Regions from separate parts of the Marinobacter antarcticus genome, predicted to be linked through region 1. Evidence: riboswitches for the same ligand, from Rfam matches in the RefSeq annotation. Region 1 holds a riboswitch; the other holds the start of a gene.

The links. Region 1 has a riboswitch for thiamine pyrophosphate ahead of BUA49_RS03315 (3-oxoacyl-ACP reductase). Riboswitches for the same ligand answer to the same signal wherever they lie in the genome.
Region 2: it holds a riboswitch for thiamine pyrophosphate, as region 1 does, so the genes downstream of both, thiB (thiamine ABC transporter substrate binding subunit) here and BUA49_RS03315 (3-oxoacyl-ACP reductase) in region 1, are expected to answer to the same signal.

The regions. Positions count from the first base shown of each region.
Region 1 covers NZ_FRAQ01000001.1:692,008-699,775, reverse strand. The annotation lists gene BUA49_RS03325 (SDR family NAD(P)-dependent oxidoreductase) at 1-465, opposite strand, end outside; gene BUA49_RS03320 (LLM class flavin-dependent oxidoreductase) at 609-1,919, opposite strand; gene BUA49_RS03315 (3-oxoacyl-ACP reductase) at 1,919-2,692, opposite strand; TPP riboswitch at 2,751-2,846, opposite strand; TPP riboswitch at 2,927-3,034, shown strand; gene BUA49_RS03310 (sodium:solute symporter family transporter) at 3,133-4,572, shown strand; gene BUA49_RS03305 (universal stress protein) at 4,734-5,153, shown strand; gene BUA49_RS03300 (CopD family protein) at 5,165-5,620, opposite strand; gene ltaE (low-specificity L-threonine aldolase) at 5,799-6,809, shown strand; gene BUA49_RS03290 (CsbD family protein) at 7,537-7,731, shown strand.
Region 2 covers NZ_FRAQ01000002.1:343,912-351,679, forward strand. The annotation lists gene BUA49_RS12970 (ABC transporter ATP-binding protein) at 1-815, opposite strand, end outside; gene BUA49_RS12975 (MlaE family ABC transporter permease) at 819-1,982, opposite strand; gene BUA49_RS12980 (thiamine ABC transporter ATP-binding protein) at 2,039-2,653, opposite strand; gene thiP (thiamine/thiamine pyrophosphate ABC transporter permease) at 2,646-4,376, opposite strand; gene thiB (thiamine ABC transporter substrate binding subunit) at 4,398-5,402, opposite strand; TPP riboswitch at 5,470-5,567, opposite strand; gene BUA49_RS12995 (metallophosphoesterase family protein) at 5,696-6,829, shown strand; gene BUA49_RS13000 (AAA family ATPase) at 6,826-7,768, shown strand, end outside.

The DNA.
Region 1 (7,768 bases):
CGGAGGGATATCCCCAGCGCCTATAAGGCCATAAATAGACGACATGTTAATAATACTTCCACCACCAGCCTTCTGCATGTATGGGATCGCATGCTTGGCACAGAGGAAAACACCTTTAACGTTAACGCTTATAACTTTGTCCCATTCCTCTTCGGTTATTTCATGGGTAGGTTTATCCACCCCGGAGATGCCTGCGTTGTTAACGAGAACATCAATCTTGCCAAATTCACGAACAATATCAGCGAAAACGCTTTTGACCTCATCCTCCGCTGTGGTATCCAGGTGCCAGAATTTTGCTGTTCCGCCAAAAGCTGCAATCTCGTCTACAACGTCCTGGCCTTCTTCATCCTTGATATCCACGACGGCAACCTTTGCTCCCTCTTGTGCCAATAGCAGAGAAGTTGCCCGGCCTATGCCTAATACGCCGCCTGTTACTACAGCTACCTTACCCTCTACTCTTTTCACGGTTATCTCCTTTCATCGTGAGTTGCCTAACGCAGACGTTCCGTTGCCGCTGGAGCAACCAGAGGCCGCGGAGGAAACGTAAACCGCAGCAATGCTTTAGGTAGTCAAGTACAGCAACCTGAAGGTGTCAACTACACCGGTGCTCACTCAGGCCGCGCCAATCCAAGATGGCTTCGCAGGGTATGGCCCTGGTATTCGGTACGAAACACCCCGCGACGCTGCAATTCCGGCACCACCTGCTCGACAAAGTCCTCAATACCGGAGGGCAAAGACGGCGGCATCAGATTGAAACCGTCGGCGCCGTCGTTGTTAAACCAGTGCTCCATTTTGTCGGCAACCTGCCCCGGTGTACCCACTATGCTGCAGTGGCCACCACCCGCTGCAAGCCGGCCCAGCAACTGGCGCAGGCTGGGTTGCTCGGTTTCAATAATGCGCAATATGGTGCTGTAACGCCCTTGCGGCCCGCTAAACTCTTCCAGCGGCGGCAGGGGCGGCACCGGCGCATCGAGATCCCAGCCAGAACAGTCCTGATCAATGAACATGGCCAGCTGGCGCAAAGATGCTTCGGAGGGCAACAACTCGTCCAGCTCACGCTGCTTCGCCAACGCCTCCGCTTCGGTTGGTGCCACGTAGGTGACCAAACCAGGCATGATCGGCACCGTAACATCACGCCCGGCCGCTTTGACCCGCCGCTTGATATCGCGGTAGTAGCTTTGAGCCGCCGGCAAGTCGTAAGCCACAGCGTAGATTGCCTCTGCGCATCTGGCCGCCAGCTCCCGGCCCTGCTCCGAGGCTCCTGCCTGAAACAGCACCGGATGCCCTTGCACCGGCCGGGGAACGTTCAACGGGCCATCCACCCGAAAAAACTCTCCCTTGTGGTTAATGGGCCGCACTTTGGCCGGGTCGGCATAGTGGCCCTGGCGATCAAACATCAGGGCGTCATCGGCCCAGGAATCCCACAATCCCAGCACCGCCTGCACAAATTCGTCAGCGCGACGATAGCGCTCGGCATGGCCCGGCATGGCTTCATAACCGTGGTTGCGTGCTTCCACATCGAACATCGAGGTGACCACATTCCAGCCAATACGCCCGCCGGAAATGTGATCCAGTGAGGCCACCAGACGGGCGGCGTGGAACGGTGTGTAAAACGTGCTGGAAACGGTGCTGATGAAGCCGATGTTTTCTGTAGCTCTGCTCATGGCCGCTATGGCCGTAAGTGGCTCCAGATACCACCAGCTGCCGTCGGAGACATTACCCGCCGAGTTGCTATCGGCAAAGAACACTGCGTCCAGCTTGCCGCGTTCGGCGGTTTGCGCCAGACGCTCGTAATAGCGGATATCGCCCAACTGCTCCACAGCCGATTGCGGATGGCGCCAGGCAGCCCGGTGGTGGCCGCAGCCCATCAGGAACAGGTTGATGTGCATCATGCGCTGTTCCGACTGTGAGGCTGCCATCAGTTTTTCACCAAACCGCCGTCCACCACCAGATTCTGCCCGGTGACCGAGCGTGCCCAGGGCGAGGCAAAAAACAGCGTGGCATCGGCAAACTCCGAAGGCGTGGTTACCCTCCGCAACGGCGTGCTGGCAGCGATAAAATCAAATACCGCCTCAGGCGTAGCGGCGGATGCGTCGGTGGTGCGCAGCAGGCCACCGGAGACCATATTTACGGTGATATTATCTGGCCCCAGGTCTTGCGACAGAGTGCGGGTGAGCGACAGCAAAGCCGCTTTGCCTGCGGTGTAATCGTGATAAGGCACCACCGGGTTCTGAAACAGATTCGTTCCCACATTCACAATGCGGCCAAAGCCGGCTTTACGCATGCCATCCAGTGCGGCCTGGGTAGTGTTCAGCGCACCGCCCACCACACCGGCAAACTGCTGGTTCAGATTTTCCCAGGTCAGCTGATCCGCATTTGGGCGGGCATCGCCGTTGAATGAAAAGTCCGGCAAGGCGTTGTTGATCACCGTGGTCACCGGCGTTCCAAAATGCTGTCGTGCCTGGGCAAACATCGCCTGCACTGCCGCGCGATCGGTGACGTCAGCCTGAACCGCGAGCGCACGTACAGGTTCTTCGCTGGCCAGCCTGTGCGCCGCTTCGGCGCTGTTACGGTAGTTGATCACCACGCTGGCGCCTTCGCGCAGAAACGCGCGCACCAAGTGTTCGCCCAAGCCGCGGGCAGCACCGGTTATTAAAACCAGCTGTTGATCAAGACGGACGGATTTGTACATAAACACCTCATAGCTGAGGCGAAGGCATGAAGTGACAGATGCGGCGCTGTATCTGGCGGACGCCTGCGGCTGACATCCCTTCGCCAGTGTGAACTGGATCAGGTTCAACGGGTGTTATCTCAGCCCTGCAAGCAGGACACCCCGTGTCGAATCAAAACCATAACACACCAGATGTGCGGTTATGTAGGCCAAGATACCTGCAATTGACAAGTACTGGCAGACTTCCTACTCTGTCTACAATCCTGGGGGAGCCGGTTAACGGCTGAGATTCCGCATGCAATGCGGTAACCCTTCGAACCTGATCCGGGTAATGCCGGCGAAGGGAAGGAAAGCGCCGCTTTACGCACGCCTGTGTGTGTCTTTCTTCCTTCGCGACTGTCCCGGTGGTAAGCCACTTTTGACGATTGCGTTATCCGCCTCCAGGGCAAGGAAGACACCCGATGTTAAGCTCCTCTACCGCACTTGTGTGGCTGGTTTTATTCGCCGCTCTGTTTGCCATACCTGGCCTGATATACGCCCGCCGAAAACAGGACAAACTGGACGACTTTCTGGTCGCCCGTAACAGCCAGAGCAGTTCCGCCACTCTGCTGACGCTACTGGCCACCACTCTGGGCACCTGGATTCTGTTTGGCCCGGCGCAGGCCGCGACCTGGGGCGGCATTGGTGCTGTTACCGGTTACGCCCTGGGCGCACTGGCGCCACGTCTGATTATGATCCCCCTGGGGAATCGCATTCGCACACTGATGCCCGAAGGCCACACCCTCACCGAGTTTGTGCTCGGCCGCTACGGCCGGGTGATGTACGGTTTCGTGCTGGTCATTATGGTTTTCTATCTGTTTATCAGCCTGACCGCAGGCCTGACCGCCATTGCAAAAATGGTCGCCTTGCTGGCTCCGGTGCCCCTCTGGCTTACCGCCAGTATTGTGATGGCCGCTACCCTGCTCTACACCCTGTACGGCGGGCTGCGGGTGACCATCTTTACCGACCGGGTGCAGATGCTGGTAATCCTGCCCTTTCTGATTCTGCTGATCGGCTTCGGCTGGCAAGCCACAGGTGGTCTGACCCCGGCGCTGCAAGGCTTGCAGGAAAAAGCACCACACCTTCTTGATCCCCTGGACATCAACGGCCTGAAATCCGGCCTCACGTTCTTTATCGCGGTGGTGCTGACCGGGCTGTTTTACCAGGGAACCTGGCAGCGAATCTTCGCCGCCCGCGATAACAAGGTCATCCGCAACGGCTTCATCATTAGCGGCCTGCTGAGCTTCCCCATTATTTTCATCATGGGTCTGTTCGGGCTGGCTTTTGTGGGGCTGGACTTGCCGGGTGATGGTTCGGTAGCCCTGTTCAGCGTGCTGTTGGCGGATGTTCCGCTGTGGTTTGCCATCGGCCTGCTGCCCTTCGGGCTGGCCCTGATTATGAGCAGCGCCGACTCTACCATCAGCGGGCTGACCAGCATTATGGTGGTAGACCTGCGCCGGTTACTGCCAAAACTGAGTAACCATAGCCTGCTGTCGCTGTCGCGCTGGCTGATCGTGCTGCTGTCGGTGCCGGTGCTGTTCGTCGCCGCGCAAGGCTACAGTGTGCTTTACTTGTTCCTGCTGGCAGATCTGTTGTGCTGCGCAGCGGCATTCCCGGTCTTTTTTGGCTTCTACAACGCCCGCTACCAAAGCTACAACGCCGCACTCAGCACCTTCGCCGGCCTGGTTGCCGGGCTTATAGTATTCCCGGCACCGGGCGCACCCACCACGTATTTACTGGAATCTTTCCTGCTGGCAGCACTGGTGCCGATTGCAGTGTCGCTGCTACTGCTGCTTCTGCCCAAAGGAAGGCTCTTCGATTTTTCCATACTGGCGCAGCGAGTACGGAATCTTGAGGGGTAAAACGCAGGCGCTTGCGGGCTTAACGGGGCTTGTAATGTGCAGGGCAATAGCCCCGGTTTGCATCCGGGACTCGTTGGTTGGATATATCCGGTAAATGCTGCCACGCTTTTGATAGCAGAAGAAAATGGTTCAACACTTGAATCGGGATAAGGAAAAGCGCCATGTATAGCAAGATACTCGTGCCCGTCGACCTCGCACACACGGAGAAAATGTCGAAAGCCCTCAACACCGCGATCGACATCGCCAAGCACTATAACGCCACACTCTGCTATATCACAGTCACCAACACTGCGCCCTCTGCCGCGGCACACGATCCGAAAGAGCTGGCGGAAAAACTTAACACCTTTGCGCAAGAACACGGAAAATTACACGGCATTGATACCGACAGCAAAGTGATATCAACTGCAGACACCGCTGTGGAGCTGGAAAACCGGTTGCTGGAAGCCATCAAGGACACAGGTGCAGACCTGGTCATTATGGCTTCCCACCCGCCAGGGATCGGAGACAAGTTGCATTTTCTCCACTCAAATGGCGCAAACATCGTCAAGCACAGCAACGTATCGGTTTTTATCGTGCGTTAGAGCCAAACCGCTTACACGTAGCGTCCGCCGGCACCAATCACAACCACCACAATGCCAATGACCAGGTTGATACCAATCAGCTTGCGGATCTGACCTACCCGGCGGGCACCCTCCTCTGGGTTATTCTCAGCGACGGCATGCTTCAGCCGGCGAAAAGGCGCGAAGTAAACATGGAAGTATAGAAGCACCATAATCAGGCCAAGGGTTTGCATCACGTGAATGTGCCAGCCTGCCCCGGCCATGCCACCAAATACACTGAAAATCATCCAGTAACCGGTCACCAGCAACACCACCACTGCCAACCAGACCCAGCGGAAAAACCGGGACAGAGTCTCATACCAGAGCACTCCGCGCTGGGATGCTTCTACTACCGCAACCACCGCCGGGCGCATCGCCATGTAGGCGAAGAACATACCGCCTACCCAGATAACCGCCGACAACACATGTAACGCAATCGCCAAACTCATAAAAAAGCCTCCCGGCAGGTAAAAAAGTCAAACGTCCAGAACCCATGTTCTACCACAGCAACCCGTCTATCAGACATCACAACGCCTCAAGAGTGAATAGGATAAGATGGCATGAAATCCATCTGGACCCGTTATATACGAATGCCATACGTCCGATGACTCAAAAGGCGCCTTCACCATGATTGATTTACGCAGTGATACCGTTACCCGCCCTACCCGAAAAATGCGCGAAGCCATGGCTACCGCCGAAGTCGGTGACGATGTTTACGGTGACGACCCAACGGTTAACAGCCTGCAGGCCTATGCGGCCGAACGACTGGGCTTTGAGTCTGCCCTGTTTACCACCACCGGCACCCAGGCCAACCTGCTGGCCATCATGAGCCACTGCGGCCGGGGGGACGAATACCTTTGTGGCCAAGCGGCGCACAACTACCGTTATGAAGGCGGTGGCGCTGCTGTTCTGGGAAGTGTGCAACCTCAGCCGATAGAGAACAACCCCGATGGGAGCATCAACCTCGACAAAGCCCGCGCAGCCATTAAACCCGATGACTTCCATTACGCCATGACACGCCTGCTATCGCTGGAAAACACCATTGGCGGCAAGGTGCTCTCACTGGACTACCAGCACCAGGCGCGCGTTTTCTGCGACGAGAACCAATTGCAGCTGCATCTTGATGGCGCCCGGGTATTCAACGCGGCAGTCAAATCCAACTGCGATGTAACCGAGATAACCAAACACTACGACTCTGTAAGCGTTTGCCTTTCGAAAGGCCTGGGTGCCCCGGTGGGGTCCCTGCTACTGGGCTCGAAAGCCTTTATCGAGCGGGCAACTCGCCTGCGTAAAATGGTTGGTGGAGGCATGCGCCAGGCCGGCATACTGGCTGCCGCCGGGCGCATTGCCCTGGAGCAAGGGCCACTCCGGCTGCATGAGGATCATGAAAATGCTGAGTACCTGAGCGCAGGCCTCGCCGAAATGTCACAGATGGAAATCGACCCGGCCAAAACCCAGACCAACATCGTCTACGCTCGATGCCGTGCCGGCCAAGCCATGGCATTGCGCGACTACCTGACCGACCAGGGCATCCTCATCACAGCGGGCGACCCCATCCGGTTTGTAACTCATTTGGATGTAAGCCGTGCCAATGTAGACCAGTTGCTAGACGCCATCCGGCAGTTTTATCAGTCGTGATATTCAATTGCTTTCAGTTGCTCGTAATTGGGGCCATAATGATATTTCAGCGTGATCGACGTCGTAATTTTCATTGATGTCAACGCACGTATCAACAGAGGTAGATACAATGAGTAAAGGACAAGACAAAAAAAAGGACACGAAAAAGCAGCCACTTTTAACTGCAAAAGAAAAAAAAGCGGCCAAGAAATCAAAGAAAAGTGATACTAACGTACTAGGGAATTAAGAAAAAAATCAATAGCATTATTGATGTTTGGTTACTGAGATCAATACGATATATAGCGCCTTACGTGAGGGACGTTTTCAGAGTAGAGCGCAAAACGCCCCTCATGCAATTGGCAGGTATCATTTCTGCTCAGGATTACTGAACCTCAACAGACACTAAAACCTCATTCCGTCTTATCCCAGTTGCTTCGGTAACTCTCTTCACTATACCTACGCACTTCGAAGCTTTGCTCCTTGAGCACCACTGTGTATTCAGCTTCCAGCAGGCAAGCTTTGCTTTGCAGGGTTTTGTTCAGGCGTTTATGGCTACCTGCGGGTCTTGAGAGTTTTCGTCACCACAGTATGAATTAATCGCAACACTGAAAGCATTGTCAAACAAAGATCCCTATGGCAATTTAAATGCCGACGTCACGGATTGCTGCAGGAACTGCAAACCGGATATTCCTTTCATAATGGCAGTGTTCTTTTTTATTTACTGCCCTGTTAAAGCGAGGAAATTGCTATGAACAACGACATCATTGAAGGTAACTGGAAACAACTCAAAGGTAAGGTCCGCGAGAACTGGGGCAAATTGACAGACGACGATGTTGATGAAATAGCCGGCCGTCGCGACCACTTTATTGGCAAAATCCAAGAGAAGTACGGCATGAAAAAAGATGAAGCCGAGAAAGAATGGAAAAAGCTTTCTGACTTCTAGGCTTTTATAGTCGTAATAATATTTAAAAACCGGTGCT
Region 2 (7,768 bases), on a different contig from region 1:
CGGCGCTCTTCCTGAGCCCGGAATGCGTAACTGGCGGCCCGCCCGCGAGGGCCCTGAAAATAGTCCTGAATCCATGAATCGTCTGTTGTCGCGACTTTTTCGATCCGGTCTGCGACCAGAACCCTTTTTTGAGACAGAACGGCAACCCGATCGCAGGTTGTATACAGCGTATCCAGATCGTGGGTGACCAGAAACACGGTCAGCCCCAGTGCATCCCGGAGAGTAACAATCAGCTTGTCAAAAGCCGCCGCACCAATCGGATCAAGGCCAGCGGTGGGCTCATCAAGGAAAAGGATTTCGGGGTCCATCGCCAGGGATCGCGCCAGAGCTGCGCGTTTGACCATACCACCGGAGAGTTCCGACGGGTACTTGAGGGCGGAATCGGCCGGCAAACCGGTCAATGCGAGCTTCATGCGGGCAAGTTCCTCCGCGTCGGAACGAGGCAGGCCGCAATGCTCAATCAATGGCAGGGCAATGTTCTGCAGCAGGTTCAGCGAGGTGAACAGCGCGCCTCTCTGGAACAGAACGCCAAACCGTTGCTCGGTTTCCGAGCGCTCTTTGGCGCCCAACCCGGCCAGATCCTTTCCGAATACCCGTATTTGTCCTTTTGAGGGTTTATGTAGCCCCACGATGCTTCTGAGTAACACCGATTTGCCGGTTCCCGAACCGCCAACAACGCCCAGGATCTCGCCCTTGAAAAGATCCAGATCAAGATTCTCATGAACAACATGGCTGCCAAAGCGGTTATCAAGCCCCCGGACTTTGATGACGGGTGTTGGCCCGCTGCCGGCTTTCTGAGCTTTTGTGTCGGTCATGATTTACCAGCCCATTTCCATAAAGAAAAGTGCAGCAACGGCATCCAGAAGAATAACGATAAAAATGGATTGAACCACGCTGGATGTCGTATGCACGCCAACCGATTGAGCGCTACCGCCTACCTTGAGCCCTTCCAGGCAGCCAATGGCTGCGATCAGAAAGGCAAAGATGGGCGCTTTCGACATACCGACAAGGAAGTGCTTGAGTGCAATATCCCGTTCCACAATCGCTATGAACTGGGCCGGGGAAATGTCCAGGGAAATCGCACAAACCACACCGCCGCCTATTAAGCCCGAGAGCATTCCCACAAAGGTAAGAATGGGCAGGCTCACCATCATCGCCAGAACCCTTGGAATCACCAACAGCTCAACCGGATCCAGCCCCAGAGTTCGGATGGCGTCCAGTTCTTCGTTTACTTTCATGGCGCCGATCTGTGCAGTGAAGGCGCTGGCGGTGCGGCCCGCAAGCAGAATCGCGGCGAGCAGAGCACCGAACTCGCGCAAAAATGAGAAGGCGACCAGATTGACTGTGTATATCGTGGCGCCAAAGTCTTTCAGAACTGTGGCGCCAAGAAAGGCCACCACGGCGCCCACGAGGAACGTGAGTAGAGCAACGATAGGAAGGGCATTGAGCCCTGTGTTCTGAACGGCGGCGACAAACGGCGTGATGCGCCAGCGTCCGGGCCTTGGCAAAATAACAAACAATGTTGCGAGAATCTGGCCAATAAACCCGGCCAGCAAGTAGAGCTGATGCCAAAGGGCCTCCACCGTCTTGCCAGTTTCGGTGAGGAATAGCGAGACCGGTGCAGGGCCTTCGGGCTGGGGCGGCTGCTTTTCCCGCATGGCATCCGCCACAGCATGCAGCAGTGCGCTTTGTTCCTGGGGCAGGGTGCTGTCCTGCGTCGCTAGTGCGGCAAGGCAGTCCGGGCCTAGCAGGTTCGCCAGAAGAGATGCGCCTGCTGTATCAACTCGTCCCAGGCCTTTGATATCAATGTTGTCAGAGTTCCACTGCTGGCCCGAATACTCCGCCGCCCGCTGTTTGAGTGTTTGATAGTCGGCGAGCATCCAGTCCCCGTGGATAGCCAGCTCGCCGCTTTCAACGGTCAGCCTTCCAGGCTGGCGACTGGCCTGGGAGGCGTTTTCATTTTCTGGGGAACTGGCACGTATTTGCACGGGTGTCAGAATTCCAAAGGTTGGTTTGTCCGGTTTATTAGCTTACTAGCTTAGAGACTGCAGACGCTATCTGCCAGTATCCGACGGTCTTCCTCGTCATGACTGGCAAGCACAATGAGAGCACCTTGCGTTTTTTGCTCCAGTAGAAGTTGCCTCAGAAGATCTCGTGCCTCGCTGTCCAGGCCTGTAAGCGGCTCGTCCAGCAGCATCACTGGCTGCTGACGCAGGATCGCCCGCAGCAGAGCAACACGCTGGCGCTGGCCGCCAGAAAGGTCACCGGGTAATCGCTTGCCGAAGTTGCCAAGGCCCACGCTTTGCAAACCCCGTTCGATTGCTTGCTGATCCGCCGGTGAGAGTTTCAGCCCCGGGTGAATGCCCAGACCAATGTTGGCCTCAACGCTCAGGTGCTCGAACAGGTTGTGCTCCTGGAACACGCTGGTCATTGGCCGTTCCCAGGGCGGCAGGTGGCGAATGCTTTTGTCTTGCCACAGGATGTCGCCGGATTGAGGTTCAAGAAAACCTGCCAAAAGATTCATCAGCGTTGATTTCCCGGATCCACTGGCACCATGGATGGCGATGCACTGACCTGGCTCCACAGTGAAATTAAAGTTCCACGGAGTTTCTTGGCCCGGATAGGCGAAAACCAGGTTCTTTACCTCAAGCATGTTCATGCTCCGGAGCTGTGCGGGATGAGTTGATCGCCAGGCCGTTTCTGAACAGGGGCGAGCCCAGCCGGTTAAACAGGCTGAACAGAATCAGCAGAAGCAGTACCAGCCACAACCCGGTCGCGGCGGCAGCATCAATCCGATAGCTGCCCAGTTGCTGGTAAAGCAACACCGGCAGGGTGGGTTGGCCCGGGCTCCCGAACAGGGCGATAACGCCGAAATCCCCCAGTGACAAACCGGTGCCGTAGGCCATTGCCAGTGCCAATGGCCGGCGCAGGCGCGGCCAGTGCAGCCAGCGCCAGCGATACCAGCCCAGCACGCCGAGCTGATCGGCCTGCTGACGGCTTGCCGCATCCAGGTTTCCCATTGGCCCTCGGAGCATCTGCAATACAAAGGGCAATGCCATCATTGCGTTGATCAGCGTAACCAGTACCAGCCCTTCGCTGGAATTACCCAGGCTCGGTCTGAACAGCAAAAACAGACCCGTGCCGAGAACCAGCGGCGGGACCATCAGCGGCAGGTAGGCCGCCACATCGGTAAGCCGGGTAATGGCAGGCCTGGACGCTGTGGTTCCGCAAGCCAGAATCAGCAGCGCGGCGCTCACGGACATCAGCCCGGCGGGCAGGGCGATGGCCAGGCTTCTCAGAGTGGCATCAAGCAATGCGGGATTAACCGAAAAGCTGCTGTCCGGAAAAAATGCCGAGCCCATGCCTGGAAGCCCCCTGAGCAAAATGGCCATCAGCGGCATCACCAGAAACAGCAAAAACAATCCAAGGGTGGTGCCGTCTCCCAGGCGCGCCCAGAGTGAGCTGCCGGCTTTGCTTCGATGTGAGGCAACCTGCCTGTCCGGGAGTAGCGATGCGGTGAGCCCGTGGCGGGCTGCCAGCCACCAGAGAAAGCCGCAAATGACCAGCTGAACCATGGCAAGAAGAGCGGCCTGGCCGGCATCAAATTCGAAGCGCAATGACTGGTAGATTGCAACCTCAATGGTCGTGGCCGCCGGACCGCCTCCAAGGGTCATTACAATGGCAAAACTGGTAAAACACAGGGTGAACACCAGGGCCGCGAGGCCGGGCATGACAGGTTTCACGGCCGGCCATTCCACGGCACGCCAATACCACCAGCGGCCAAGCCCTAATTGCGCGGCAACCCGGCGCTGCGATGCCGGTGCGCTCTCAATCGCTTGTAACAGAATCCGTGCAGCCAGGGGCGCGTTGAAAAACACGTGAGCCAACACAATGCCGTTGATACCATAGAGGTTCCAGGAGGCGCCCAGCCAGTCGTTGGCCAGGCCAGTGAACCAACCCTGACGCCCGTACACACTGACCAGGCCGGATACCGCCACAATGGAGGGAAGCACGAGGCTCAGCTCCATTAAACGGAGCAAAACAGCGCGGCCGGGAAATACCGGTTGCCTTGCCAGAATTCTGGCAATCGGGACGGCCACGAGCAAGCTGAGTACCACAGAGAGAAATGCCTGCCAGACGGTAAAGGTCACCACCGTGCGCAGGTAACGGTTACGCCAGAGCTCGCTCAAATCTGGTAGCGAAGCCTCCCAGATCAACGCACCCAGCCCCGCCACTGCCAGCACGATTAATGCACTGGCTATAGCCAGCCCGGGCCAGAGCCGCCACCCGGGGTGGCTGAAAGGTGCAGAATGGCATTGAGAGTGCCATTGAGAGCGCCATTGCGAGCGCCGTTCAGAGCGCCGTTGGTAACTCATGAAATTATCCACGCTCGTTTATTAACGTGTCATGGCATCCAGCCACTCATTTAGCCATTCGCGCCGGTTCTCGGTGACGGCCTTCGGGTCAAAATACAGCGCTTGTGCAGGCTGAATCAGTTTGTCGAACACCTCTGGCAACTCGTCGCCCAGATCCGTAGCGGGGTACATAACGTTTTTCAGCGGAATGTGGCGCTGAAAATCGGCGCTGAGCATGAAGTCGAGAAACGCCCGGCCCAGTTCTTTTTTGTCGGATGACTTTACCAGAGCCGCCACTTCAACCTGCAGATAGTGACCTTCCTTGAATTCAGCAGCTTGGTAACGGTCGGTTTTGTCCACTGCCATGTGGTACGCAGGGGAGGTGCTGTAGGAAAGAATCATGGGCGCCTCGCCATTCATGAACAGCGAGAAATAGCCGTCGCTCCAGCTTTTGGTTGTAGTGAGGATTTTGCCCTTGAGTTGCTGCCATTTCTCCGGAGCCTGGTTGCCGTATACATGGCGCATCCACAACAACAGGCCGAGGCCGGGCGTGCTGGTTCTGGGATCCTGGATGATAATCTTCAGACCGTCGGGCGCAGCGATAAGCTCCGCCAGGCTCGCCGGCGGCTCGGGCAGTTGTTCGGTATCGTAAACAAACGCGAAGTAGCCCCAGTCGTAAGGCACGAACACCGGGTCCTGCCAGTCGATGGGCAGTTTCACGGCTGACAGATCGATTTCATGGTTAGCGAGCAAACCCGTCTGTCGCGTTGTTTCCATGGTGCCAGTGTCCAGCCCAAGCACCAGGTCGGCCTGGGTGCTTTCGCCTTCCAGGCGCAGGCGCTGAAGAATGTCGCCGCCGCTGTCCAGAACCACGTAGTTGATCTGGCAATTACAGGTCTGCTCAAAGGCTTTTTTAACGGCCGGCCCAGGGCCCCATTCGGCAGCAAAAGAAGGGTGGGTATAAATCGTGAGTGTGGATGCCTTCTGAGCATTTGCAGGCACAGAGGCCAAGGTGAGCAAGAACAGTGTAAGCGCTCGAATGAGCATGATGTTGTAACCTCCACGGCAGATCAGGGGTAACCATAAAAGGCAACCGTGCCGCGGGCCCCACCAAAGCCGGTGAGTGCTCAATCCCTTCGCCGGCATAATCCGGATCAGGTTCCGCGGGTATGGTCTCAGCCCGGCATTTGCCCGGCACCCCGTTGAGTTGCGTTGAGTGTACCATGCCCAAAGTGGCAATTCTTTATGGCGGCAGCGCAAGCCTGTATTGTGCGACGAGCTGTTCTGGCTGCCAACGATAAGCCGCCGGTTGCCAACTATAAAGAGCAAGGAGAAAGCAGGTGCCAAAGTTTCTACACACAGCTGACTGGCAGATGGGCCGGACCTACAGCCGGTTTGACACCGAAGACGGTGCTGCGCTGGTTGAAGCACGCTACGAGGCCATCGAACGGCTGGCGGCGCTGGCGACCGAGCATCAGTGTGATGCAGTGCTGGTGGCCGGTGATGTGTTTGATGCCCAGACGGTCTCTGATCGCACCATCCGGCGGGTGTTCAATGCCACCCGCGGCTTTGACGGCCCCTGGGTGATGCTTCCCGGCAACCACGATGCGGCGCTCGCGGAAAGTGTCTGGACGCGCGCAAAGCGGCTTGACGCGGTGCCGAAAAACGTCTATCTGGCGCTTGAGTCCGGTGTTACCCCATTGCCAGAGCAGGGTATCGCTGTGCTGTCTGCACCCCTGACTCAGCGCCATACCTATGGCGACCTGACCCAGCCCTTCGACGATATGGAAACGCCACCGGAATTGTTGCGCATAGGCCTGGCCCACGGCAGCGTGCAAGGTTTGCTGCCTGAAGACATAGATTCAACAAATCCCATCGCCCCTGACCGCACAGAAACCGCAAAGCTGGATTACCTGGGTCTGGGAGACTGGCACGGCGTGCGGGAGATCAACGCGCGCACCTGGTACAGCGGCACGCCGGAGCCGGAACGTTTCCGTAATAACGACGCGGGTTATGTGTTGATTGTTGATATCAAAGAACCGGGCGCAACACCGAAGGTGACCCGGCATGAAACTGCGCGTTATCAATGGCACCAGTGGCGGGAAAGTTTGTCGGTACCCTCTGATTTGGATGAGTTGTTGCATCGAATCAGCCAGTTGCCTGAAGCCTCTGTTCTGGATTTGAAACTGGCGGGCACTCTCACACTGGCGGGTGACCAGAAACTGACCGAAGCCCTCTCCATCGCAGAGGCACGCTATCGCGCCGTTACCTGCGACCGCACCAGGCTGCAACTTGAGCCCACAGACGACGATATTTCCGCACTGCTCGCGGATGGTTATCTCGGAGAAGTGGTTCAGGAGCTGCGGGAGAGCCAACAGGCAGTGGATAAGGGCAGTGACGCAGAGGTTGCGCGCGATGCGCTGGCCATTCTGGCCAGCCTGCTCAAGCCGAAGGACGCGGAGGTGGCCCAATGAAGCTTCAGCGTCTGCGAGTTGAGCAGTTTCGTCAGTTCCGACAAGGCCTGGAGCTGGATAATCTGCAGCCCGGTATTAACCTGATACACGGCCCCAACGAATCCGGTAAAAGCACTCTGGTTCGCGCCATTCGTGCCGCGTTTTTTGAGCGCTACCGGTCAAAATCCGCAGAAGACCTGGCTCCCTGGGGAGATTCCTCTGCGGCCCCGACGGTTGAGCTCGTGTTTGAACACAACGGACAGCGCTGGCAACTGGACAAGCGTTTTCTCAAGCGACATCGCTGTGATCTTCTGGTAGACAGCACAGCGTTCAGCGGTGAAGAAGCTGAAGAGAAACTTGCTGCATTGCTGGGCTATCAGTTCCCCAAAAAGGGCGCCAGCAAAGAAGAACACTGGGGTATCCCAGGCTTGCTCTGGGTGGAGCAGGGCACCGGGCAGAACATCGAAAAGGCTGTTCTGCACGCCGGAGGTCACCTGAAATCCGCTTTGAATAACCTGGTCGGTGAAGTAGCCAGCAGCGGCGGGGACGACGTTATCCAGGCAGTGGAGCAGCAAAGGCAGGAGCTGCTGACAGCCACTGGAAAACCACGGGGTGACTATCTTGCGCTGGTAAACTCCCGGGAGACGCTGCAACAGAACGTCTCCGATCTGCAGGCGCGGGTCGACCAGTATAAGGTTCAGGTAGACCGCCTGGGCACTCTGGCGGCTGAGCACGAGCAGGCCAATCGGGAGCGGCCCTGGGAAGCGGCCCGGAGCAGCATGCAGCGTGCGGAAGCAAAATACCGGGAAGTCGAGGCGCTGCAGGAACAGCAGAACCGCGGTATGGACTCTCTAAAGCAGCTGCAGCAAAACCTCTCCTTGCTGCAACAGAGCCAGGCCCACTGGCGAAACCAGAACGAACAGCTGGAACAGCGCCACCAGAGCTATCAGGGCGCCAAAA